One region of the Thermoanaerobacterium sp. CMT5567-10 genome, then DNA from elsewhere that is predicted to be linked to it. Evidence: riboswitches for the same ligand, from Rfam matches in the RefSeq annotation. Region 1 holds a riboswitch; each other region holds the start of a gene.
What was found. Region 1 has a riboswitch for cyclic di-AMP ahead of Q2T46_RS02265 (SH3 domain-containing C40 family peptidase). Riboswitches for the same ligand answer to the same signal wherever they lie in the genome.
Positions count from the first base shown of each region.

Region 2: another riboswitch for cyclic di-AMP. It lies ahead of Q2T46_RS04560 (C40 family peptidase); the one in region 1 lies ahead of Q2T46_RS02265 (SH3 domain-containing C40 family peptidase).
Region 3: another riboswitch for cyclic di-AMP. It lies ahead of Q2T46_RS07125 (NAD/NADP octopine/nopaline dehydrogenase family protein); the one in region 1 lies ahead of Q2T46_RS02265 (SH3 domain-containing C40 family peptidase).

Region 1 is NZ_CP130558.2:399,967-415,086, reverse strand. Features, by position in the region: gene Q2T46_RS02280 (nicotinate phosphoribosyltransferase) at 1-1,021, shown strand, start outside; tRNA gene Q2T46_RS02275 (tRNA-Leu) at 1,180-1,264, shown strand; gene Q2T46_RS02270 (AEC family transporter) at 1,324-2,241, opposite strand; cyclic di-AMP (ydaO/yuaA leader) riboswitch at 2,430-2,560, shown strand; gene Q2T46_RS02265 (SH3 domain-containing C40 family peptidase) at 2,566-3,264, shown strand; gene typA (translational GTPase TypA) at 3,409-5,232, shown strand; gene Q2T46_RS02255 (lytic transglycosylase domain-containing protein) at 5,273-5,854, opposite strand; gene Q2T46_RS02250 (SPOR domain-containing protein) at 6,004-6,798, shown strand; gene Q2T46_RS02245 (DRTGG domain-containing protein) at 6,810-7,163, shown strand; gene Q2T46_RS02240 (ATP-binding protein) at 7,181-7,585, shown strand; gene Q2T46_RS02235 ([Fe-Fe] hydrogenase large subunit C-terminal domain-containing protein) at 7,600-8,910, shown strand; gene Q2T46_RS02230 (DRTGG domain-containing protein) at 8,907-9,236, shown strand; gene Q2T46_RS02225 (PHP domain-containing protein) at 9,233-9,928, shown strand; gene Q2T46_RS02220 (NAD(P)H-dependent oxidoreductase subunit E) at 10,075-10,557, shown strand; gene Q2T46_RS02215 (ATP-binding protein) at 10,564-11,109, shown strand; gene Q2T46_RS02210 (ferredoxin) at 11,112-11,477, shown strand; gene nuoF (NADH-quinone oxidoreductase subunit NuoF) at 11,491-13,281, shown strand; gene Q2T46_RS02200 (NADH-dependent [FeFe] hydrogenase, group A6) at 13,302-15,047, shown strand.
Region 2 is NZ_CP130558.2:871,723-877,184, reverse strand. Features, by position in the region: gene Q2T46_RS04565 (ISLre2 family transposase) at 1-1,310, shown strand, start outside; cyclic di-AMP (ydaO/yuaA leader) riboswitch at 1,517-1,634, shown strand; gene Q2T46_RS04560 (C40 family peptidase) at 1,640-2,320, shown strand; gene Q2T46_RS04555 (sigma-70 family RNA polymerase sigma factor) at 2,605-3,171, shown strand; gene Q2T46_RS04550 (PaaI family thioesterase) at 3,197-3,619, shown strand; gene Q2T46_RS04545 (cysteine hydrolase family protein) at 3,711-4,457, shown strand; gene Q2T46_RS04540 (acyltransferase family protein) at 4,740-5,462, shown strand, end outside.
Region 3 is NZ_CP130558.2:1,356,838-1,362,299, forward strand. Features, by position in the region: gene Q2T46_RS07115 (N-acetylmuramoyl-L-alanine amidase) at 1-480, opposite strand, end outside; gene Q2T46_RS07120 (cobalamin B12-binding domain-containing protein) at 606-2,258, opposite strand; gene Q2T46_RS07125 (NAD/NADP octopine/nopaline dehydrogenase family protein) at 2,255-3,355, opposite strand; cyclic di-AMP (ydaO/yuaA leader) riboswitch at 3,465-3,589, opposite strand; gene Q2T46_RS07130 (SEC-C metal-binding domain-containing protein) at 3,768-3,947, shown strand; gene Q2T46_RS07135 (hypothetical protein) at 4,114-4,845, shown strand; gene Q2T46_RS07140 (hypothetical protein) at 5,258-5,462, opposite strand, start outside.

The DNA.
Region 1 (15,120 bases):
GTATCTTGAAGATCTAAGGGAAGTTAAGGTGAGTGAAAATAGGGAATTTTTTTCTGCAACACATGAAGAAATAAAGAATGGCGCTACGACAGATGTATATTTTTTAAGAACACAGGATATTTTAAAACACTTAGGAATCGATGGTAAAGTCGTTACAGCAGAGATATTTGCACGAAAAAATGGAATTTTTGCAGGCTTGCCAGAAGTAAAAAGTATTTTGAAAGATAAAAATATTGAAGTATGGTCTATAAATGAAGGAGAAACATTTGAACCAAAAGAAACAGTTATGAGAATCATTGGACCTTACAATGAATTTGGGACATATGAGACCGTCATATTAGGGATACTTGCAAGCTCTTGTGGGTGGGCAACTGCAGCAAGAGAGTTAAAGGAAGCTATTCCAGATAAGCCGCTCCTTTGCTTTGGCGCAAGACACGTACATCCAGCGGTAGCACCTGTTATGGAAAGAGCTGCACTTATAGGTGGTGCAGATGATGCAAGCTGCATACTAGGAGCAAAACTTGCTGGAAAAGAACCGAAAGGAACTGTCCCACATGCAGCATTTCTGATTGCTGGTGATACACTACCTATAGCAAAAGCATACAGTGAAATAACGCCTGATGATGAGAAAATAACTATCTTAGTTGATACATTTAAGGATGAGATAGAGGAATCATTAAGAGTTGCTGAATATCTTGGCGATAGGTTATACGGAATAAGGTTAGACACACCGTCAGAAAGAGGAGGCGTTACGGCCAGCCTCGTTTATGAACTAAGACAGAGGCTTAATCAAAAAGGATACAATAACGTCAAAATTATTGTGTCTGGCGGGCTTACACCTGAAAGAATAAAAGAACTTGCATTGAGTGGTGCAGATGCATTTGGCGTTGGAAGTTATATATCAGACGCTCCACCAATAGATATGACTATGGATATTAAAGAGGTAGAAGGAGAACCTATTGCTAAAAGAGGCAGAATTCCTGGGAGAATAGAAAATAAAAAATTAAAGAGAATAATATAATCAAGCAAGAAACTTATTCTTGCTTGATTTAATATAATTTATTTTTTGCATTTTGCAATTTAATATTTTGTAATATAAGTTTATGTAGTCGTATAAAAAAGTATTGACACAAATTAAAAAACATTATATAATGACTATTGTGTTAACGATGAAGACGCGCGGGGGTGGCGGAATAGGCAGACGCGTACGTTTGAGGGGCGTATGGAGTTATCCGTGCGGGTTCAAGTCCCGCCCTCCGCACCAAAATGAAAATAGATATTTTACATAAAAGTAAGCCTTGAAGGCTTTATTTTTTATGTTTATTACCACTTTAGCATTATAAGTGACATAAATATGATAGTGATAATGGTTGTAGATGTTATAAATATAGAGGCAAGTTTTACGTTTAAATTCCTCTCATCTGAATATATTACTGCTACTAGTGCTGTTGGCATTATTGAGCCTAGCATTATGGCTTTAATTGTCATTGAAGCTGTGCTGAAGAAAAGTGGCAGTGTAATAAACAATACTATACCAGGTATGTACTTTATAATAAGGCCTTTTATCAGTGATACTAATTCGTCTTTATCTAAATTAAAATCAAGGAAGTATCCGATTACGAAAAGGGCTAAGGTAGTATTTGGCAGTGAAATTTGTTCCACCAGATTAACGATTAAGCTTGGAAACTTAAATCCCAATATATTCAAAGTAAATGCAATAATATATGTATCAAATGGAACAAAGTATAAGATTTTTTTTAAAACTTTTTTTATATCTATTTTGCTACTTTGGGAGAATACATATGCAGCAATATATGCAATTCCAAAGACGTTAAATGAGTTACCCATGTCAAACATAGCAATGTGTAAAAGTCCATTACTACCATATATCTGCTGAATAAAAGGAAATGCAAAAAGACCGATGTTGTACCCACATAGTGAAATCATAAGCGTGCCTTTAGTTTCTTTTTTTAAATTGGCATTTTTAAAAATTAAAAGCCCAATAAGAAAAGTAATAAAGCCCATGACAAATCCAGAAAATGTTAAAATGAATAGATTTGTACTTACTTTCGTAGTAAAAAATACTTTTGCAATGCTGGCAGGTAGAGTTATATATATGATGAAGTTATTTAATACCTTTCCAGTTTCATTCGGTAAAAATTTCATCTTTTTTACTGCATAGCCTAAAAAAATTATTATAATGCTTATTGATATTTTTTGAAGTATGATTATCTGACTCATCTAGATCCCCTTTCTGTATTGTTAAATAAAATTATACTATATTAGAGAGATTATTTACATAGATTGTAACAAATTTATAAATTTTTTATAAAATATATTAAGGAAATATTAAAAAAATATTAAAAAATTATTATGAAAACATTGACTTTATTAATAATATCTGATAAAATGAAAGAAACTTGTACATATTAGCAATCTTGCCGAATCCTATTTAGGTACGGAGGATTTTCATGTTTTGGGGTTAATCTGCTATAAGCAGTAGGGATACCTTCTTATTCCGCACCCGTCAACTAACTCCGGAGGCAAAAAGGAAGGAGATTAGCTATGAATTGTCGATTAAGTAAATTAGTTTTTGGTGTATCCGTTTTCGGTATGACACTTGTAGGTTCTTCAATGTTGACGCATGTTTACGCAGATAATCTTGGAACTGGCATTGTGACAGGAAATAATGTAAATATCAGAAGTGGTGGTAGTTTATCATCAAAAGTAATAACTCAATTAAATTGGAATGACGCTGTCACTGTACTTGGACAGGAAAATGGCTGGTACAATATAAAATTATCTAATGGAACTGTTGGATGGATATATGGGCAATACCTTTCTTTAAGATCATCATCTAGCACAGTGTCTAGAGGGGATGTTGATAGGAGTGTTGTTTCCAGGTTGATAGACTTTGGTAAGAAGTTTTTAGGGACTAAATATGTCTATGGTGGTGAATCACCTTCTGGATTCGATTGCTCTGGATTTACACAGTACGTCTTAAAAAGTGTAGGGATAGATCTTCCGAGAACTGCTTCAAGCCAAGCAACAGTTGGAATATATGTAGACAGAGGAAATTTACAGCCTGGTGATTTGGTGTTTTTTAAGACATTAGGTAGCAGCATAATAAATCATGCTGGTATATACATAGGGAATGGAGAGTTTATGCATGCCTCATCAGGTGCAGGAAAAGTCATGATAAGTTCACTTAACGATGGCTATTACAGCACTCACTATGCCACAGCCAGAAGAGTAATACAGTAAATAATATAGAGACAAAAAGGCACTTTCATGTGTCTTTTTTTTAATGCCTTTTGTAACTTTAATCGTTTGTTGACTATTTAGGCATATTAATATATTATAATATATTGTATAAAATTTGCTTTTATGTGGAAGGAGATAACCTAGATGGGGTTTGTAAGAGATGATATAAGGAACGTAGCTATAATAGCACATGTTGATCACGGAAAGACAACTTTAGTAGACGGAATGCTTAAGCAGAGTGGCATTTTTAGGCAAAATGAAAAAGTTGAAGAAAGAGTAATGGATTCAAATGAGCTTGAAAGAGAAAGAGGTATAACGATTCTTTCAAAAAATACTGCTATTAGGTACAATGGTGTAAAAATAAATATAGTTGATACACCTGGGCATGCAGATTTTGGCGGTGAAGTAGAGCGGGTACTAAAGATGGTTGACGGTGTATTATTACTTGTAGATGCTTTTGAAGGACCAATGCCTCAGACCAGATTTGTATTGAGCAAAGCTTTAGAGCTTAATTTAAAGCCTATTGTAGTTGTAAATAAAATCGATAGACCAGATGCCAGACCTGAAGAGGTGATTGACGAGGTTCTTGATTTGTTTATAGAGCTTGGTGCTGATGATGATCAAATTGATTTTCCTGTTGTATATGCATCTGCAAGGGAAGGGGTTGCTAAATTAAATCTAAAAGATGAATCAGTTGATTTGCGCCCACTTTTTGATACGATTTTAAAAGAGATTCCGGCACCAGAAGGCGATATAGATGACCCACTGCAACTTATTGTTACGACACTTGATTATGACGATTATATTGGGAGAATCGCTATTGGAAAAGTCGTAAGAGGCAAAATCGTATCAGGTGAAAATGTCGCTATATGTAAAAGAGATGGATCTGTACAAAATGTAAAACTGAGTAATTTATACCAATATGAAGGCTTAAAAAGGGTTCAAGTTGAGGATGCTTTGCTAGGTGATATAGTGGCTGTATCAGGTATAAGCGATATAGAAATAGGTGAAACTATAGCGGATCCTGAAAAACCTGAGCCAGTTGATTTTGTCGAGATAGAAGAACCTACAATTTCAATGACTTTCGGAGTAAATACTAGTCCCTTTGCAGGAAGAGAAGGCAAGTATGTTACATCTAGACACCTTAGAGAAAGGCTATTTAGAGAGCTTGAAACAAATGTTGCATTAAGGGTGGAAGAGACAGAGACGACAGAAGCATTTAAGGTATCTGGACGTGGTGAGCTACATCTATCTATTTTGATAGAAACCATGAGAAGAGAAGGGTATGAGCTGCAAGTATCTAAACCCACTGTTATTATAAAAGAGATAAATGGTGTCAAGCATGAGCCTATAGAGCTTGTGACGATTGACATACCTGAGGATTTTATGGGTGTGGTTATGGAGAAGATGGGCTCTAGAAAAGGGGAGCTTATGGACATGCATACATTAAAACCAGGGACGCTAAGGCTTAAGTTTAAAATACCAACAAGAGGCCTTATTGGATACCGTTCTGAATTTCTTACAGATACAAAAGGAAATGGGATAATGACGTCTGTCATTTATGATTATGAACCGTACAAAGGTGATATACCAACAAGGTCTAGAGGTTCTCTAGTGGCTTTTGAAACTGGTACAACAACTACGTATGGTCTTTACAATGCGCAGGAGAGAGGAACTCTTTTAGTTGGACCTGGTGTTGAAGTGTATGAAGGTATGATAGTTGGTGAAAATTCTAGAAGTGAGGATATAGATGTCAATGTATGCAAGAAAAAGCATGTTACTAATTTGCGTTCCGCAACTGCAGATGAGGCATTAAGGCTTTCACCTATAAGAGAGATGTCTCTTGAAGAAGCATTGGAGTTTATAGCAAATGATGAGCTTGTGGAAGTTACACCGAAAAGCATAAGGCTGAGGAAAAAGATATTAAGTGCACAGCAAAGGTATAAAAATGCAAAATATAAGCAGTAAATAATAAAAGGGTTGTCACATTACGTGCATGGCCCTTTTTTTATTTTGATAAATCATCTATGATTTTATTTATATAGTTTACTGTTTCATCATATGGTGGTATGCCACTGTATTTATCTACTGCTGCTTCCCCAGCATTGTAAGCTGCCAAAGCCAGAGTAGTATTGTTGTATTTGTTAAGCAGTTGACTTAACAACTTTGTACCACCATCAATATTTTCTTCAGGATCAAAAGGGTTGTCAATTCCTAAATATTGAGCAGTCGATGGCATTAACTGCATAAGACCAATAGCACCAGCATTTGATACAGCATACGGATTGTAATTTGATTCGGCTTTTATGACAGCATTTATCAATTCTGTACTAACTCCATATTTTTTTGAAGCTTCACTAATGTAATCAGCTATATCAGCAATCGATGTTTTGTTTACATTAACTGGTTTTACATTTGCTGATTTATTTGCTTCAGTCACATAATTATTTGTATTTACAGAGCCTTCACTTATTAAGTTATTTAAAATATCCTGAAATGAATTATTCTGGTTTGTGAGGTTTATATTTACAGGTAGCCGTGATTGGATTTCATTAAATTTGCTTTCAATCAATGAATTAATATAATCCAATTCAAAAACCTCCTTTTTTATATATAATTCGACATGAATTGAAAAAATCCTTTAACTTTTAAAAAATGAGAAAATAGTCCTAAGAAATAATTTAAAGTAGTTTAAAAAGGAATTTAAGCATTTATGTAGAATATATTTTATAGGTGATTATGGTGTATGCAAAAGAAGAAAGTAAGAAAAATGTTAAAATTAACTTAAAAAAAGGTGTTCTTTTATTATTTTTATCAATATTTGTTTCTATGTTAATAGGCTTTTTAATAACACAGTTTTTGATAAGACCTTACTTATCTAAAATAAGCAGCAGCACTAAGTACAGTTATTCTCTTAAAATTCCTCAATTAAATTATTATATTGTTAAAATAGGAGAATACGACAATGAAAGGGATGCAGACTACAATTTAAATTTGCTTATCATGAAAGGAATTTATGGGGAATCAATAAAAAGCAATGATAAATATATTTTAAGCGTAGGATATTTTATTGATAAAGATGAAGCCAATAATTTAAGTTTAAAACTTAATAAAAGTGGTATCATATCGTCTGTTGTTATAAACAATGGTCCTATTTATGAAATATCTTACGAGGAAAATTCAAAAGATGATGTAAAGATTGCATTAGATAATATAAACAGCTTTTATAATAATCTATCGCATTTATCCGAGCTGTCATATAAAATAGCTTTTGGAATTGCCAGTGAAAAAGATATAGATGAGACAGAGTTGTACTTTAAAAAATACAGTGAAGTGCCTTATAATATAAGAAGTGATAATAATTTAAAAAAAATTGTAGAGAGTACAATGGCTATTAATGGTCATATTTTAAACAATTTTAAAGATATTAAAACTTCATTTGAGCTTAATGATGGAAATGCTTATGGCTTAACACAGAAGCTGTTTATTGATTCTATAATGGAATATTATAGTAAGATGAGTTCTTTGAAATAGGGGAGTGTAGCATGAAGCTTGCGGAAGTAAGAGAAATATTAAAAGCGGAAGTTCTTTGCGGACATGAGAGATTGTCAGAAGAAGTTAATACTGCTTGCGGCGCAGACCTTATGAGTGATGTCTTAGCTTCTAAAGATGAGAAATCATTGCTGCTAACGGGACTTACAAATGTACAAGTTGTAAGGACAGCAGAAGTCTTAGGTGATATCATATGTATTGTGTTTGTAAGGGGCAAAGAACCTGGATGTGAGATTTTGGAAATGGCTGATTCTGCTTCAATTGTCGTTATGAAAACTGATTATCCTCTTTTTATTGCATGTGGCCTTTTATACAAAAATGGACTTAATTGTGGGAGTGATTCTTAATCGTGAAGCCATATATAATGGAATTTGATGTTAAAGCAAGAGATTTTTCATCTGCAGGGGAATCGTCAAGTGCATTTAGAAAGACTTTACTGATGCTTTCTGTACCATCAGATATTGTAAGAAGGGCTTCGATAGCAGCTTATGAAGCGGAGATGAATATCGTTATTCATTCATATGGTGGTAAAATGCATTTTGAAATATATTCAGATAAAATAGTTATTATAGCGGAAGATACTGGGCCAGGCATAAAAGATTTAGAACTTGCGATGACAGAAGGATATTCTACGGCTCCAAAAGAGGTAATAGAGATGGGATTTGGAGCAGGAATGGGTTTACCTAATATGAAAAGAAATGCTGATGTAATGGACATTGTCAATCATGATGAGAATGGTACCAAAATCGTCATGACAATTAATATTTAAGGTGGTTGTTTGTAATGTATATTCATTCTGTAACTCTTGATAAAGATAGATGTAAAGGATGTACAAACTGTATAAAAAGATGCCCAACAGAGGCAATACGTGTAAGAGATGGTAAAGCGAAAATAATTAAGGAAAAGTGTATTGATTGCGGTGAATGTGTTAGAGTTTGTCCATATCATGCTAAAATCGTTGTGACTGATGATACTGAGATGATGAAAAATTACAAATACAAGATAGCACTTCCTGCACCATCACTGTACGGCCAATTTAAAGACATGACAATTGGAGATATACTTGCATCTTTAAAATCATGTGGATTTGACGAAGTTTTTGAAGTCGCATACGCGGCTGATATTGTTTCATATATAACCAGAACTATAGTAAAGATAAAAAACTTTAAAAGGCCTATTATATCATCTGCATGTCCTGCAATTGTACGTCTTATACAACAGAGATTTCCATCATTGATTGACAATATTTTAGATATTATGCCACCTGTAGAAGTTGCTGGGAAAATTGCTAAAGATGAGGCAAAAAAGAAAACAGGTCTTAATGATGAGGAAATAGGAGTATTTTTCATATCACCATGTGCTGCAAAAGTGACTAGCGTAAAGAACCCCATAGGCATTAAAAAATCATATATAGACGGTGTTTTTTCAATGCATGATATATATAGCATGATTTTGGACAATAGAAGATCTCGGGATAAAAGTGTAGAGCATGCTTCATCAATGATTGGTGTTGGCTGGGCAAATACAGGTGGTGAGTCCTATGGCACATCACTGGAAAACTGCCTTTTTGTGGATGGAATCCAAAATGTGATAAATGTGCTTGAAGAGATAGAATTAGGAAAGTTAAATGATATAGATTTTTTTGAAGGACTGGCGTGTATTGGTGGATGCGTTGGAGGTCCATTAACTGTTGAAAATAACTTCGTAGCGAGAAATAGAATAATGAAGATAAAAGAAAAACTTAATAAAGAAGCTAATATCAAAAAGCATTTAGTAGCAGATTATAGGGCGTTTATGCTAAATGTAGAACTTAAAAAAAGCGATGTTTTAAATCTTGACGATGATATAGACAAAGCTATAGATAAGATGAAATTAATTGATGAAATATACAAAAATCTTCCTGGTCTTGACTGTGGTTCATGTGGATCACCTGGTTGCAGAGCCCTTGCGGAAGACATAGTTAAAGGTTATGCTAGTGAGTACGACTGTATCTTTAAATTGAAGGACAGGATTAAAATATTGGCTGAAGAGATTAATAAGTTGTCAATTAAAATTCCGCCTGTTATAGGCAGTGATAAGGAGGTAAAATCTTGAAAGTAAAAGATATTTTGAATTCGGAATTTACACTTGTGGCAGGAAGCGGTGGAATTGAAAAAGAAATAAGCAACGTCTACGTATGTGATTTATTGAGTTTTGTAATGTCTCATGTTAAAAGCGGCAGTGCATGGATAACGATACAGACTCATGTAAATGTAGTTGCTGTTGCGCTAATGACAGAAATAAGCTGTATAATTATTTGTGAAGGGGAAAAACTTGATGAAAATGCTAAAGTAAAAGCTGATGAGGAAAATATACCCGTTATTTCATTTAGTGGTACATCATATGATGCAGCAATTAGATTGAGTGAGTTGATCAAATGAAGTTTTACTACGACTTGCACATCCATTCTGCTTTATCGCCTTGTGCTGATAATGAAATGACTCCGAATAACATAGTGAATATGGCTGTGTTAAAAGGACTTGATGTGATATCAATAACTGATCACAATTCCGCAAAAAATGTAGAAGTTATTTACGAATTAAGCAAGTCTAAAGGGATAAAATTAATTCCCGGAATAGAAGTTCAGACAAAGGAAGAGGTTCATATATTATGTTATTTTTTTGATATTTTTGACTGCATAAGCTTTGGAAAAATAATTTATGACAGCTTAGAATGCATAAAAAATAACAAATCTATTTTCGGAGAACAGCTTATTATGGATGAAGATGATAACATTATTGCGGAAGAAGAAAAGCTGCTTTTAACTTCATGCGGCTATTCTATTAATGATATTTTTAAAATGATGGATGGGAAAGGTGCTGCTGTACCTGCCCATGTAGATCGTACTTCCTACAGCATCATATCAAATTTAGGGTTTATACCGAATATTTCTAATCTAAAGACGGTTGAAGTATCTTCTGATTTTAGTATAGTAGGAAATACAAGTGAATATCAAAAAAAGCACAAGACAATTTCGTCTTCTGATGCGCACCGACTAGGCGATATAAATGAAAGAATCCATTATATAGAGTGCAATGATTTTGAAAGTATCGTAGAATGGCTTTGCAGTTAATAAAAACATATCAAATTAGTCGGGATTATCAGAAAATAAAAAATTTTATTTTAAACCTGTTAAAAAATTAATTAACATATGATATAATAATCATGTCTTATTATTATATTTAAAAGTTCTAAAATTATTCAAAAGGAGGGTATTAGATGCAAGCAATTTATGAAAAATTTGACGAAGAAAAGGTAAATAAATTTAAAAAAGTAATTGACGAATTAAAAAATGTCGATGGTTCGCTGATTGCTGTTATGAATGAAGCACAAGAAATTTTTGGATATTTACCTATTGAAGTACAGCAATTTATCTCAGAAGAAATGAATGTACCGCTGACAGAAATTTTTGGTATTGCGACGTTTTATTCTAGGTTTACTTTGAAGCCATCCGGAAAGTACAAAATAGGTTTATGCCTTGGGACTGCTTGTTATGTAAAAGGTTCTGCGATGGTATTGGAAAAATTGAAAGAGAAACTTGGAATAAGTGTTGGAGATGTAACAAGCGACGGCAAGTTTTCACTTGAAGCGACTCGCTGCTTAGGTGCTTGTGGACTTGCACCGGTTATGATGATAAATGGCGAAGTCTTTGGAAGATTGACACCTGATGATGTTGATGATATTTTGAAAAAGTTTGATTAAATAAATATGAAAGAGTTGTCACTTTACATTTTAGATATTGCACAAAACAGCCTAAAGGCCGGTGCAAAAAATATTAAAATTGAACTTGACATTGATCATAGTAAGGATTTGCTTACTGTTATTGTAGATGACGATGGATGTGGTATGGAAAAGGAATTTTTACAGAAGGTTTTTGATCCTTTTACAACGACTAGAAAAGAGCGAAAAGTAGGATTAGGTTTATCGTTTTTTAAAGAGTTAGCTCAACAGTGTGGCGGAGACGCAAAAATCGAGTCTAAAAAGGGTATCGGCACTCATGTTGAAGGAACTTTTAAAATTTCTAGTGTTGATTTAATACCAATCGGTGATATACCTTCTACTATAATTTCACTGATTATTTCAGATAGTGAAGTTGAAATATTGTTTGTCATTAAAGTAGACGAGAAAATTTTTAAATTTGACACAGTTGAGATAAAAAAAGTATTGGACGGCGTGAAAATTTCTGAACCATCTGTATTAAAATGGTTGCGAGAGTATTTGACCGAAAATCTAAAATGTGTCATGGAGGTGTAAATATGAAATCAATTGAAGAGTTAGAAAAGATTAGAAGAGAAACTTTAGAGAAAGTAAATCTTCGGAAAGATAGAAATGGCATAAGGATAACTGTAGGAATGGCTACATGTGGCATAGCTGCTGGTGCGAGACCTGTAATGATGGCAATATTAGATGAACTTGGTAAAAGAAATATAACGGATGTTGTCGTTGCTGAGACAGGTTGTATTGGCATGTGCAAGTATGAGCCAATGGTTGATGTATATATTCCAGGACAAGAGAAAGTAACTTATATAAAAGTTGATGAAAACAAAGCTAGACAGATTGTAGCAGAGCATGTTGTTAATGGACATCCAATTAAAGAATGGACTATTAGTAATGTTGAATAAAGGAGGGCTGTAGATGTTATATAGATCACATGTTATGGTATGCGGTGGTACTGGATGTACATCGTCAAATTCAGATAGGATTGCAAAGTGTTTTGAAGAAGAAATTGCAAATAAAGGCCTTGATAAAGAAATTCAAGTAGTGAGGACTGGATGTTTTGGACTGTGTGAACTAGGTCCTGTTGTGGTTGTATATCCCGAAGGTGTTTTTTACAGCCGTGTTAAAGAAGAATATGTTCCTGAAATTGTTGAAGAACATTTACTAAAAGGAAGAATTGTAAAAAAATATCTTTATGGCGAAAGCGTAACAGAAGAAGGAATAAAGCCTCTAGAAGAAACTGGATTCTTTAAAAAACAGCAAAGAGTGGCCTTGAGAAACTGCGGACTTATAAATCCGGAAGATATAAAAGAAGCAATTGCATTTGATGGATATAAAGCTTTGGCAAAAGTTTTGACAGAAATGACTCCGGAAGAAGTTATATCGGAAATTAAGAAATCAGGGTTAAGAGGTAGAGGTGGTGGTGGCTTCCCTACTGGTGTGAAATGGGAATTTGCTTATAACCAGAAGGAGACACCAAAATACGTCGTTTGTAATGCTGATGAAGGGGACCCTGGTGCATTCATGGACAGAAGTGTGTTAGAGGGAGATCCTCACAGCGTCTTAGAAGCTATGGCGATAGCAGGGTATGCAATAGGAGCTAACCATGGTTATATTTATGTTAGGGCTGAATATCCTTTGGCGGTAAAAAGACTTCAGATTGCTATCGATCAAGCTAGAGAATATGGACTTTTAGGTAAAAATATTTTTAATACAGGATTTGACTTCGATATTGAAATAAGGCTTGGAGCAGGAGCTTTTGTATGCGGTGAAGAGACAGCACTTCTAAATTCTGTTATGGGAAAACGCGGTGAACCAAGACCAAGACCTCCATTCCCTGCTGTAAAAGGTGTATGGGAGAAACCGACGATTATCAACAATGTTGAAACTTATGCGAACATTCCAGCAATTATACTAAAAGGTGCAGAATGGTTCTCAAGTATAGGAACTGAAAAATCAAAGGGTACTAAAGTTTTTGCTCTTGGCGGAAAGATAAACAACACAGGATTAGTAGAAATTCCTATGGGTACAACGCTTCGCGAAATCATATTTGAAATAGGTGGGGGAATTCCTAACGGTAAAAAGTTTAAGGCAGCTCAGACTGGTGGTCCTTCCGGTGGATGTATTCCAGCAGAGCATCTAGACACACCTATTGATTACGATTCGCTTTTAAGCATAGGATCAATGATGGGTTCTGGCGGCCTTATTGTGATGGATGAAGATAATTGCATGGTCGATATAGCAAAATTCTTCCTAGAATTCACAGTTGACGAATCATGTGGTAAATGTTCACCTTGCCGTATAGGTACGAGAAGGATGCTTGAATTGCTAAATAAGATTACATCTGGAAAGGGTGAAGAGGGAGACATTGAAAAACTTGAAACTCTTGCCAATTCCATAAAAGCATCTTCACTATGTGGACTTGGTCAGACTGCACCAAACCCTGTTCTTTCGACGCTTAGGTATTTCAGAGATGAATATGAGGCTCATATAAAAGAGAAGAGATGTCCTGCTGGTGTGTGTCAGGCGCTTTTGAGATTTAGAATTGATCCTGAAAAGTGTAAAGGATGCGGAATATGTGCTAAAAACTGTCCTACAAATGCTATTTCAGGAAAAATAAAACAGCCGCATGTTATTGATCAAAATAAGTGCATTAAATGCGGAACATGTATGGATAAGTGTCCATTTGATGCTATATACAAGAAGTAGTAATGAAAGGAGTGCGAAATATGGATAAAGTTCGAATAACTATAGATGGAATTCCTGTAGAAGTGCCTGCTAATTATACAGTATTACAGGCTGCAAAATATGCGAATATTGAGATTCCCACATTATGTTATCTGGAAGAAATTAACGAAATAGGTGCATGTAGACTATGTGTAGTTGAGATAAAAGGAGTTAGAAATTTACAAGCATCATGCGTTTATCCCGTTAGCGATGGAATGGAAATTTTCACAAATACACCTCGCGTACGGGAAGCAAGGCGTTCCAACTTAGAGTTGATATTATCTGCGCATGATAGAAGCTGTCTGACATGTGTTAGAAGTGGAAACTGTGAATTGCAAGAATTAAGCAGAAAGTTTGGAATTGATGAAATTAGGTTTATGGGAGAAAATATAAAATATCCAAAAGATGATTCATCTCCTTCAATTGTTAGGGATCCAAATAAATGTGTTTTGTGCAGAAGATGTGTCGCTACATGCAATAATGTACAAAATGTTTTTGCAATTGGTATGGTCAATAGAGGATTTAAAACAATTGTTGCTCCTTCGTTTGATAGAAGCTTGAATGATTCACCATGTATTAGCTGTGGACAATGCATTGAAGCTTGCCCTGTTGGAGCTATTTACGAAAAGGATCACACAAAAATGGTTTACGATGCGCTTTTAGATGAGAAAAAGTATGTTGTGGTTCAAACTGCTCCAGCTGTAAGAGTTGCACTTGGCGAAGAATTTGGACTGCCTTATGGTTCAATAGTGACAGGGAAAATGGTGTCAGCTTTGAAAAGATTAGGATTTGATAAAGTGTTTGATACGGACTTTGCTGCTGATTTAACAATTATAGAAGAAGGTAATGAGCTTTTAAAGAGGATTAATGAAGGCGGCAAGCTTCCTATGATAACATCCTGCAGTCCGGGGTGGATAAATTACTGTGAAAGATATTATCCTGAATTTATTGAAAATCTTTCAACATGCAAATCGCCTCATATGATGATGGGTGCTATAATCAAGAGCTATTTTGCTGAAAAGGAAGGAATAGATCCGAAAGATATATTTGTTGTATCAATTATGCCGTGTACAGCAAAGAAGTATGAAATAGACAGACCGCAAATGATGACAGATGGTATGAAGGACGTTGACGCTGTTTTAACTACAAGAGAATTAGCACGTATGATAAAACAATCTGGAATAGACTTTGTCAACTTACCTGACAGCGAATACGACAATCCGCTTGGAGAATCAACTGGTGCTGGTGTAATATTTGGAGCAACAGGTGGCGTTATGGAAGCAGCATTAAGAACTGTTGCTGATATTGTTGAAGGTAAAGACATTGAAAATTTTGAGTACAAAGAAGTAAGGGGATTAGAAGGAATAAGAGAAGCAAATATAAATATAGGCGGGAAAGAAATAAAAGTGGCCATAGCAAATGGAACAGGAAATGCAAAAAAATTATTAGATAAGATAAAAAATGGTGAAGCAGAGTACCACTTCATAGAAGTCATGGGATGCCCCGGTGGTTGTATAATGGGCGGTGGTCAGCCAATTCACAATCCAAATGAAAAAGAATTGGTAAGAAACAAGAGATTGAATGCAATATATGAAGCTGATAAAGATTTGCCAATCAGAAAGTCTCATAAAAATCCTATGATAACGAAACTGTATGAGGAATTTTTAATAAGTCCACTTGGTGAGAAATCTCATCACTTACTCCATACTAGTTACAGCAAGAAGGAATTATATCCCATGAATGATTAGATGATGGGCCCCCCAGTTGGGGGCTTTTTTTACCATAAATAACATATTAAAAAAAGATTAGATTGTGTCGAAA
Region 2 (5,462 bases), 470 kb from region 1:
ATACAAACATAAAAACAATTATGGGCACTGTTGAATTTGATAAAAGAATTTATGAACATATAAATAGTGAAGGGAAAAAGGAATATGTTTATCTTTTAGATGAGTATTTAAAAATGGATACAATAGGGCATATATCAACAAATCTTATTGAAAAAGTTGTAGAAAATGTAACAGAAATGTCATATAGAGAAGCAGCGAAAAATATAGAATCATTAACAAATCAAAGCATAAGCCATACAACTGCATGGAATATAATACAAAAGGTTGGAGAAAAAATAGCAGAATTAGAAAAACAAGATATAAAACTATTCAAAGAAAACAAATTAAGAGGAGAAAAAGAAACAAAAATATTATTTCAAGAAATGGATGGATTATGGTTATCAATGCAAGGCAAAGACAGACCAAAAGGCAAAAAAAGCAGGGGAAAAAAAGAAATAAAATTAGCAGTAGCATACGACGGATGGGTAAAAAGAAGCCCGGGAAGTAATGAATATATAACACATAATAAAATAGTATGTGCAGGATTTGCAAGCAGCAAAGAATTTAAAGAATTAGTAGATGCAACGATAGCAAAAGAATACAACATAGACGAAATAGAAATAAAGATAATAAATGGAGATGGAGCAAGTTGGATTAAAGAAAGTTTAGGAGAAGAAGGAGTATATTTTCAATTAGATCCATTTCATAAAAGCCAAGCAGTAATAAGGAATATAGAGAACAAAAAAGATGCCTGCAAATTGATGAAAATGCTAGATGAAGGGAAAGCAGAAGAAAGTCTAGAATACATAGCGAAATTAATGATAGAGCAAAAAGATGATGAAAAGCAAATGAAGAAATTAGAAAAACTATATAACTATTTAGTAGCCAATAAGGAAGGGATAAAACCATACCAAAAGAGAGAAGAAATAAAAATACCAGAAGCCCCAGAAGGGATAGAATACAAACATTTAGGAACAATGGAAAACAATATATTTGACACATTGGCGCGCAGAATGAATGCGGGAAAAATGAGTTGGACAGAAAAAGGTGCGAACAATTTAGCAAAGATACTAGCCTTAAAGACAAGCGGAAAACTTAATAGTGTTGTAGAAACATACTTTAATGTTATAATATCAGAAGAAAAATTAGCAGAGATAAAAGAAGAAATAAAATTATCAGCAGCGGATGTAAACAAAAAGCAGAAAAAAGCAAAAACATATCATATGCAAAGAGGCGATATGCCGTTTGAAGGTTGTGCAATGACAAACGGCAGAAAAACAATAAGAGAAATACTCAGATACAAATGTTTAAGTGAATTAAAAGTCATATAAAAGGCGGAATATGAAGATAAGAATGGAGTAAAAATAATTGCACGAAAATTCACAACACATTAAACATTATACGGATAAAATTTGAAGAAAAAAATTTGCCAACAACTACTTGACACAAACAAAATATAGTACCACATTGACTTCGATTGATTTTGCCTGTATAATATTAAGTAATTATTAAAAATATAAATTTTTTATTAAATTTATTAAAAAATATGCCTAATCGAAAGAACGGGGGATAATTTTGGGGTGAATCCGCATTTGCGGTAGGGTTACTCTTTACCGAACCCGTCAACTAACCTCGTAGGCATAAAGAGAGGATGAATGAATTGAATCACAAAAAGTTAGTTGCATCAGTAGTTTTGTCAATAACACTTATGCAAGCACCAAGTGCGTTTGCAATGGAGCTTTTGAAGTACGGTTCAAGAGGACAAGCAGTGGTTAGCTTGCAGCAAACGCTGAATCGACTTGGTTATAGCACAGGTGGTATTGACGGTATTTTCGGCAGCAAGACGAAAAGTGCTGTTATTGCATTACAGAAGAAATTTGGCTTATCTCCTGATGGTATAGTGGGACCAGCGACAGAGGCGGTTTTAAATAGGACAACTGCAAGTGGAGTTTCATCTAGAGGTGCTTATGATCGCACGTCAAACTTGAGCGTAGTTAGCATTGCGGAAAGGTATCTAGGGACACCGTACGTTTACGGTGGTACGACACCTGCTGGCTTTGACTGTTCTGGCTTTGTCCAATACGTATATAAGCAGGCAGGAAAAAGCATCGGCAGGACTACATACGATCAGTATGCTGGTGGAAGGCCTGTAAGCTTATCAGATTTACAGCCTGGTGATATACTGTTTTTCTCTACGTCAGGTAAAGGGCCTACACATGAAGGAATATACATAGGTAATAATCGCTTGATACATATGAGCGATTCTTCAAAAAAGGCAGCATATGATGATTTTAGCGGGTGGTTTAGGACTTACTATATAGGTGCAAGGAGATATTATTAAGAAAGAGTATATTGCTAAAGCGAAAGAACACGTATATGTTAATTAGCCGCAACATATACGTGTTCTTTTTTTTAAAAATTTTTACTTGTAGTAGATTTGCTAAGTCAGAGCAAAATTATTTATATCTTAATATCAATTTTGTAATTTTCACAATAAACTTTTGCAATTCCATATATAGACTTTTCAAAAGTCAAAGTTAGAAAAACGTATGTTCGCATAATATAATTAAAGCACAGTGCAGCACTGAAAAGGACCGGTCCTCACTATTTAGTGAGGTGTAGATAATGATAAGCTATAATGAACTGTGCTTTAAAGCAAAAAATGGTGATGAAAATTCTACTGTGGAAATTTTAAACAAGTTTAATCCTCTTTTGATATCACTTGCTAAAAAATTTCCTTATGATGATTTTAACGATATGCTTCAAGATGGAAGAGAAATTCTGATTACAGCCATAAAGGAGTTTGATGAGAAGAAAGGGAGAGAATTTATAGCATATGCCAGCATGCAGCTTAAATTTCACTTTTTAGGAATGTATAGAAAGAGGAAGCCTAGCCTTTCTTTGAATGCAAAAGCTAATGATGATGACGATGAAATAATAGATTTGTTGGAAAGTGACGGCTTATCACCAGAAGAGGAGTTTTTTAAAGGTATTTCAATGAAAGATTTGAAAGATGCCTTAAATAGCCTGACGGAAAAGCAAAAAAATATAATTTTATTATACTTCTTTAATAGAAAATCATTGGTGGAAATAGCAAAAGAGGTAGGCATAGGATATCAAAGTGCAGTAAAATTAAAAAACCGAGCTATAGAGAGATTAAGATTTGCGATAAAAAATGATATAATTATGTAAAAAGACATGAAAGGATGGTAAAAGTTTGGAAGTAAGGAATAATGGCATAAACGAAGATTTATTCAAAAAAATAATTGAATTAAATAAGAATGCACAATATCATAATCTAATTGGAATGGATATAGTTGAGCTAGATAGTGGCAAAGTTACAATGGAAATTATAATTTCAGAGAAACATTTAAATATTTTTGGGATTGCACATGGAGGAGTGGTGTTTTCACTTATGGATACGGCAATGGGAATTGCAGCAAAGACGATGGGAAGAAATATGGTCACTCTTGAAATGAATATAAACTATATAAAATCTGTTAAGATCGGGGATAAAATTGATGCTTTTGCAAAGATAATTCACTTAGGAAAATCTACTGCTGTTGCTGTATGCGATGCTTACAACCAAGATGGTAAACTTGTAGCGTCAGCAAGGGAGACGTTTTATAGTCTAAATTAAAGGGGCTTTAAGGCTAAAGCCTCTTTTTTTGGTATATAATTTGATATAAAATTAATATATATATTTAACTAAATGGAAGGAGGTTTTTTAAATGAATTTTGATAGTTTTTTGTACAATACAAGACCTTTTTTAAATTATTTGTTTGACTTTTATAGCAACTTGGATGATATGAAGCTTAGTACAGTTATAAATGATTCCGGAAATGCTGACAATGTATCATTGATTGTGGTAGACATGGTAAATGGTTTTTGCAAAAGTGGTGCACTATCAAGTCCCAGAATTGGAGGCATAATAGAACCTATAAAGAATTTGATAAATGCGTCTTACAGAATGGGCATAAAAAATATACTGTTTATAAATGATGCCCATATTAAAGATGCAGCGGAATTTGCCGATTATCCACAGCACTGTGTAAAAGGAACTGATGAAAGCTCTATCGTTGAAGAACTTTTAGAGATAATAAAAGGACAGCCACAGATATATGAGAAAAATTCACTAAATGTGTTTTTTGGTGGAGAATTTGACGATGGGAACTCGTTTTTAAAAAAGATAATCAGCATGCTTAAAGAAGGAAAGTCTACTTTTATCATCGTTGGAAATTGCACCGATTTATGTGTATATCAGACAGCAATTTCTATAAAGATGGTTGCAAATGCCAACAATTTAAGTGTTAATGTCATTGTGCCAGAAAATTGTGTTGAGACTTATGATATAAGTGTAAAAACTGCTGAGAGGCTTAAAATTATTCCACACGATGGTGATTTGACACATGTGATGTTTTTATATCATATGAAGCTTAATGGTATAAACATTGTTAAAGAATTGTTGGAAGAATAATACAAATCAATATAGTAATGGTTATGTTAAGAGCTCTTTTAAACGTCTAAAGAGCTCTTTTTGTTAATAAATATTTATGAGATATTTATATTTTATTTATATGTTGTAATGCTTTTGTAATATTGATAATATATAATGGATTAAAGAAAAAAGGTTATTTATGAGATATATTGAAAAATTTTGTAATATTTTGAATTTTATTCAAAAATATAACATTATAACATTTGATATACATATTATTTATGCTAAGATAAGGGAATCAGACTATAGGAGGGGATCTCGATGCCAAGGCCTTTAAACAGCAATGTGAGATATATGGCAGGGCTTGATGGCCTTCGTGCAATAGCCGTGCTTGCTGTCATAGGGTACCATCTCAATTTAAGCTTTATGCAGGGGGGATTTTTGGGTGTCAGCATATTTTTTGTTTTGTCTGGGTATTTGATAACAAATATAATTTCTGCTGAATGGGAAAGAAGCGGCAAAGTAGATTTAAAAAATTTTTGGCTGCGAAGAATGCTCCGATTATTTCCTGCACTTTTTATAATGGTAGTTTTGGTGGTTTGCTATGTTACATTATTTGATCCTGGAAGGCTAGCATCTATAAAAGGTGATGCAATAACAAGCATATTGTATATTAACAACTGGTGGCTGATTTTTCACAAAGTTTCCTATTTTGCAAAATTTGGTCCTCCATCTACGTTTGGGAATTTATGGTCATTAGCTGTGGAAGGTCAGTTCTACCTTATATGGCCTCTTGTTTTGATTATTTTATTTAAATATTTGAAGAAAAAAAGATATATTGTGTTTTTGACTTTACTGCTATCTGTAGCATCTGCTTTGGCTATGGGAATGCTGTATGAGCCTGGTATGGATCCCAGCCGTGTTTATTATGGGACTGACACACGTGCTTTTGGGCTGCTTTTAGGATCGGCTTTAGCATTGATTTTACCAAGTGATAAGCTTTCAAACAATATTTCAAGAAATAAGAGGTTGATTTTGGATGTA
Region 3 (5,462 bases), 950 kb from region 1:
AAATAGATTTTGTTTGTTTAAAATCAGGTCTAAATCTTCCTTGTTGGTTATAAATCCTAATTCAACCAATATTGCTGGCATGTTTGTATGATGCAACACATAGAAGTTGGCTGTTTTTATACCTCTGTCTATTGTTTTTAGATTTGCCACAATAGTTTGTTGCACACCTTTTGCTAATTTTGCTCCAGAAATACTTCTAGGATATGAATAAGTTTCTGTCCCTTTTGCAGAAGAATCTTTAAAACTGTTACAGTGAATTGAAATAAAATAATCCGCCTTGTTTTTATTTGCAATGTCACACCTTTCGCTAAGTCCCAATGTCACATCTTTATCTCTTGTCAAAATTATATCTACATTGTTTGCCTTAAAAACATCTCTCAATTTAAGAGATACACTTAAGTTGATATCTTTTTCAAAATAACCATATCCTACAGCGCCGCTATCAGATCCACCATGTCCGGGATCTACAACAATCATCAATTAAATCCCCTCCTTTCTTAATATTCACCTCTCATATAATATGTTTTTTAGCAAAAAAATTTATATATATGGGCATAAAAAAATCGGATATATACTTTGCATATACATCCGATAATAACTAGTTTTTACGCCACGATTATGAGTTTTTGGTAGTTTTGAATTATATTATATATCCTTTCTTCTTCTTTAATAATCTTGTTGTTTTCATAGTCATAGGCATAACATGCACCATTTATAACCTTTGTGGTAAGCATGCCACTTGCACTTTTATTTCCTTTAAGATGCGGAGCATCCAATATGCCTAATTTTATCGCTAATGATAATGTATGTGGATCTGACAGCGGATCGCTGCACAATGTATTAAGTTCCTTTATAGCATTGATTATTACCATCGCATCATTTACAAGTTCCTCTTTCCTCTTTAAAACATCTAAATCTTTAGTAAAATCCACCATGCCATACAAAGTATTGTTTATCACTGCTTTTACAATCTTCACACTTTCTATTATATCGTCTGGCGTTGCAGCATGATGTGCTTCACAAAAACCTACAACATGATATATATGAGGTTTTATAGCCATTGAAAGATATGCGCTTGAAGCAAGCTGCCCTTTCGCCTCAAAAAGATCATGCGGCATGCTTGCAAGCCCCGCCCTCGCCTGTCTCAGCACTCTAAAGTTATCATCCTGAAGGCTTTCAACAAGCTCTATAGATGCCAACATCTTTGCAAGATCCATTTTTGGGGATGTAGCTGGCGGCACATTAAACATAAACTGCGCTATATACGTCTTTACACCCATTTTCTTAGCATTGTACGCTGCAAGATAGCTTGCCGCAACATATATAGCATCATGTGCATCTCTAAGCCCCCAGTGATGTGCCTCATTGACTTCCACAGGTATATTTCTATCAGCATGCCACTTCATCAGCTTTTGGTTCTCTCTTATAGATTCTTCCACCTGTCTAGGCCCTCTGCCATCTAATACATTGTACCAGCAAAGTGGTATAGCTGCCCATGCATTATTTATCGTGTCTTTTAACATTTTTGCCATTTTAAAAACATCATTCGTTCCACTGTAACATCTAAGCAGCGGATAATTTCCACGCCTTGACTCATCATAAAGTTTTTTAAATTCTTCTTCAGTCCTTATAGGTACTCCACCTGCACCATCAAGTGCTTTATTGTACTTTTTATCGAAAAAATGTTCTTGTGTATTTTGATCAGGCGCTATCGATATTACATCGAGAACTTTTTCTTCCGCAATCCTTTTTATCCCTTCAAGTGTGTCCGTATACGAAGGCAATCCAAAGTGATGTCTTATTACAGGATAAGGATAGTTTCTTTCTATCCTCTCAAGTATATCCTGCTCATACTCAATTTTATTTGATGCAACTTTTTGTCCTCTCAAATACGAAATTGTAAATTCATCACCTGAAGTGCCATCAAAGACTTCCTCAAAAATGCCCGATTCTTTGGCAACTATGCAATTTGGTTCCGTGCCACCAAATATCCATCTAATGCCATTAAGATTGTATTCTTTTATCCTATTTTTAAGAACATCTAAAATGGATTTAAGTGAATCAGGAGTCAGTCTATAGCTTATTCCAACTATGTCAGGTTTTCTCACCCGTATGCTTTCTATAAGTTTATCAATTGGTGTTGCAGGACCTAAAAACTGAATATCAAATCCTTCACTCTCTGCAATCTTTAAAAACTTATAGACACCAGCAACATGAACATCATTCTCAATTGAAGCAGCTATAATTAATCTTTTCATGCGACAGTACTCTCCTCCTTTACGCCTTCTACTATTTCTTTTATTTCTGCTGCACTTTTGCCATCCAATCCTAGCTTTACAGCCGTCCGTCCCATCTTCCAGTAATTTTTTTCATGCATACATGATGCCAAATGAATTATAGAGTCGATAGTATGTGTCGAAATCCCCAACTGCTTTCCAATTGAAGAAATTGGGACTAAGCTCATAGGAACATCTTCAAAAATATATCTGCAGTCTAGTGTCTTTGGTGCTAGTAATCCTTTATATGCATCTGTATTTTGAATTGCATCATATAAATTATCTGAAGTAACACCATACGTATCTTTTAGCCAATCTAATGCTGTAACAGCATTTACACCTAATGCATGTGCGACTGCAACTCTTTCTCTATCCATTCTTTCCAATATCTTTGCGACTGATGGAGATATTCCTTCTAAATAATATTGAAAACTTCCCTCTGTAGTCTCTATTCGTGCAGAATTTAAAAGGGTAGGTGCCGGATGAAAAATAGAACCTATATTATTTAAACTTGTCTCTAAAACATTTTCGGCTGGAACCACCTGTGAATAAGCCAATTTCAGCAAATCAACTACATAATTTGTCTTCCACGATGGTATAGATGCTAATGATACGACATGTTTTATTCTAAAAATTTTCGCTATGCCATCATTCGATCTACAGGCATATATAAATGTATCTGTCTCAGATATTACCACATCTAAATCTCTTCTTGTTTTGACGATATTGTAAAACTCAATTGCCCCAAAGGTCCTTCCAGGATTTAAAACTATTATTTGCCCATTTTTTAAATGTGGAAGCATTTCATAAGCTATATCGCTGTGTCCCGATGCTGGAATAGTTACCATAATTATATCTGCATCTTTTATTGCATCTTCCATATTATCAGTAATCATATTGAGTCTAGCAAACCCTCTAACAGCTCCTTCAAGATATATACCACCATTATTCAAGATATGAATCAATTTCTCACGAGTTCTATTGTAGAGATTAACTGTAAACCCCATTAGCGAAAGGTGTGCTGCCATCGCCTGACCGCTGTTGCCGGCTCCAATGACAGAAAATATAGGTAATCTCATTTAAAAACCTCCTTCTATTTTTGGGTATTAAAAAAGCCATAGAGAAAATCTACAGCTGAAACCCGGTTTACTAATAGAAGGCAGTAAAACCGAATCTATCCATGCTATTTCCTCCTCTTTCAACGCTTACGAGGTTAGCTGACGGGTTAGGGTCGAAAGATAACCCTTCCATATAAAATGGATTCACCCCAAAATTGGTTTCCCCGCTTCATACGAATTCAGCGTTATAGCATATTATTAAATTAATTAAATTATACCATATTAAAATCATATTTGCAAATATATTAAAAAGATGTAAATTTTGTAACCAAACTGTGTCTATAAATATGCAACTTTTTAAAAAGAGGAATTGAAATTTATAAGTTATTTGTTTAAAATTAAACTAGTCTAAAAAATGGGAGGATATTAAAGCATGAAAATATTTGACATTAGCAGAAATGATTATTGCATCTGTGGGAGCGGGAAAAAATATAAAAAGTGTTGTATGAATAATATAGAAGAAATAAAAAAAAAATTGACAAATTCCTTGTCTAATGAAGTTAATCTTTTTTCGGATGATGTTGAGTTTATTAAAATCGTAAGTATACTATGACGTAGATAATCTTTTAAAACAGATTGTAGAAGAAAATTTAGTAGAAGATATTTTTTTGAATATTGCTTTTGAGTTGCAAAATTTTGATTTTTTAGAAAAATAAATAAAGGATCTTTTTCTTTTAATAAGGGTATCTATATTAGACGAATATAACACATTAGTAAAAATGGTAACAGGAGCCACCATGATTGAAATAGCCAAAGCCTTGGAAGAAATACACGCTATAAATAGTAATAAGACTATGGATAAAATCTTTGATATAGCTTCGAAATATCCATCATTTAATGAATATCTAAGCAGTAAAATGTTTGATGCTATTACAGGTGATTTAGATTATGTTTTAAATGAGCATATAGATATTCCCTTTTATATAGTATATCTGTTTTTGCTTAAATTATATCATAGAATTTTATCGTCATTTTTATTTGACTTTAAGGCACTTAATGAATTCTCTGATTTATTATTTGACGATGTATTACAAGATTTGCTTTATAATGAGCTAATCATTTTTGAAAAAGCTTTAAAGACTATCCTCATAAGTTTAGAATCAAAATTTGAAAGTGCAAATGACGAAAAAGTAAAAATATCTTTTGAGAATGTTTTAACACTTTTAGGTATGCCTACTAATCATTGGAATATGAAAATATTTGAACAAATAATAAAAGTGAATATTTTAAGAACTTTGAATAATTTACCTGCAAAAGTGGAGGGCATAGACAAAGAAGTAAAATTACAAGACTTAACTTCGGATGAAATCTTAGATGAATACATAGTTTACTTAAAGAAAAATGGTTTAGAACAAATAGTGGAGATATTTGAAAAAATTTATGGTGATTTAAAAAATACAATGAGTAAAATAAGCAGTAATATTCTGGCCAACATAGATATAAAATTTTAGCATTGTATTCATTAAATGCACAAATGAAAGCATAAATATAAAAACACATCGGCAAACTATGCAATGTGTTTTTATTCCAATTAATAATTATTTCGTTATAATTCGCTAAAACTACTTAATCAATTTATCGCAATATAGCTGAACACAAAAAATTTGTACATATTTATGGTAGTAGAGGCGTATCATTCATAATTATGAACATACTCTACTCATATCTGCATCAAGAATCTTTTTCTGTCTTTATGGAAATTTTCTTATAATAACGTTATATTATTTCGCTCACGGTTTGATGCCCCTAGTTAGGTAATTTGTCCAGCATCAATCATATACGATAATTATTACCGTATTCCTAAACTTATACAGCAAACAATATATAAAGATAAAAAACAGAAGAAATTATGCAAGCTTTCTTTTAAAATTGAACAACTACCACTTTAAATCCCTCTGTTTCTATATCCTCAATTATTCTATTTAAAGCATTATTATCATCATACCCAGAATTATTATTCCAGTTCTTATCTGCAATTAAAACACATTGCTCGTCAAAATCAATACTTTTAATATGTTTAATAAACTCTTTAAAAGAACCCTTCTGATAATGAGGACTTTTGTTAAAA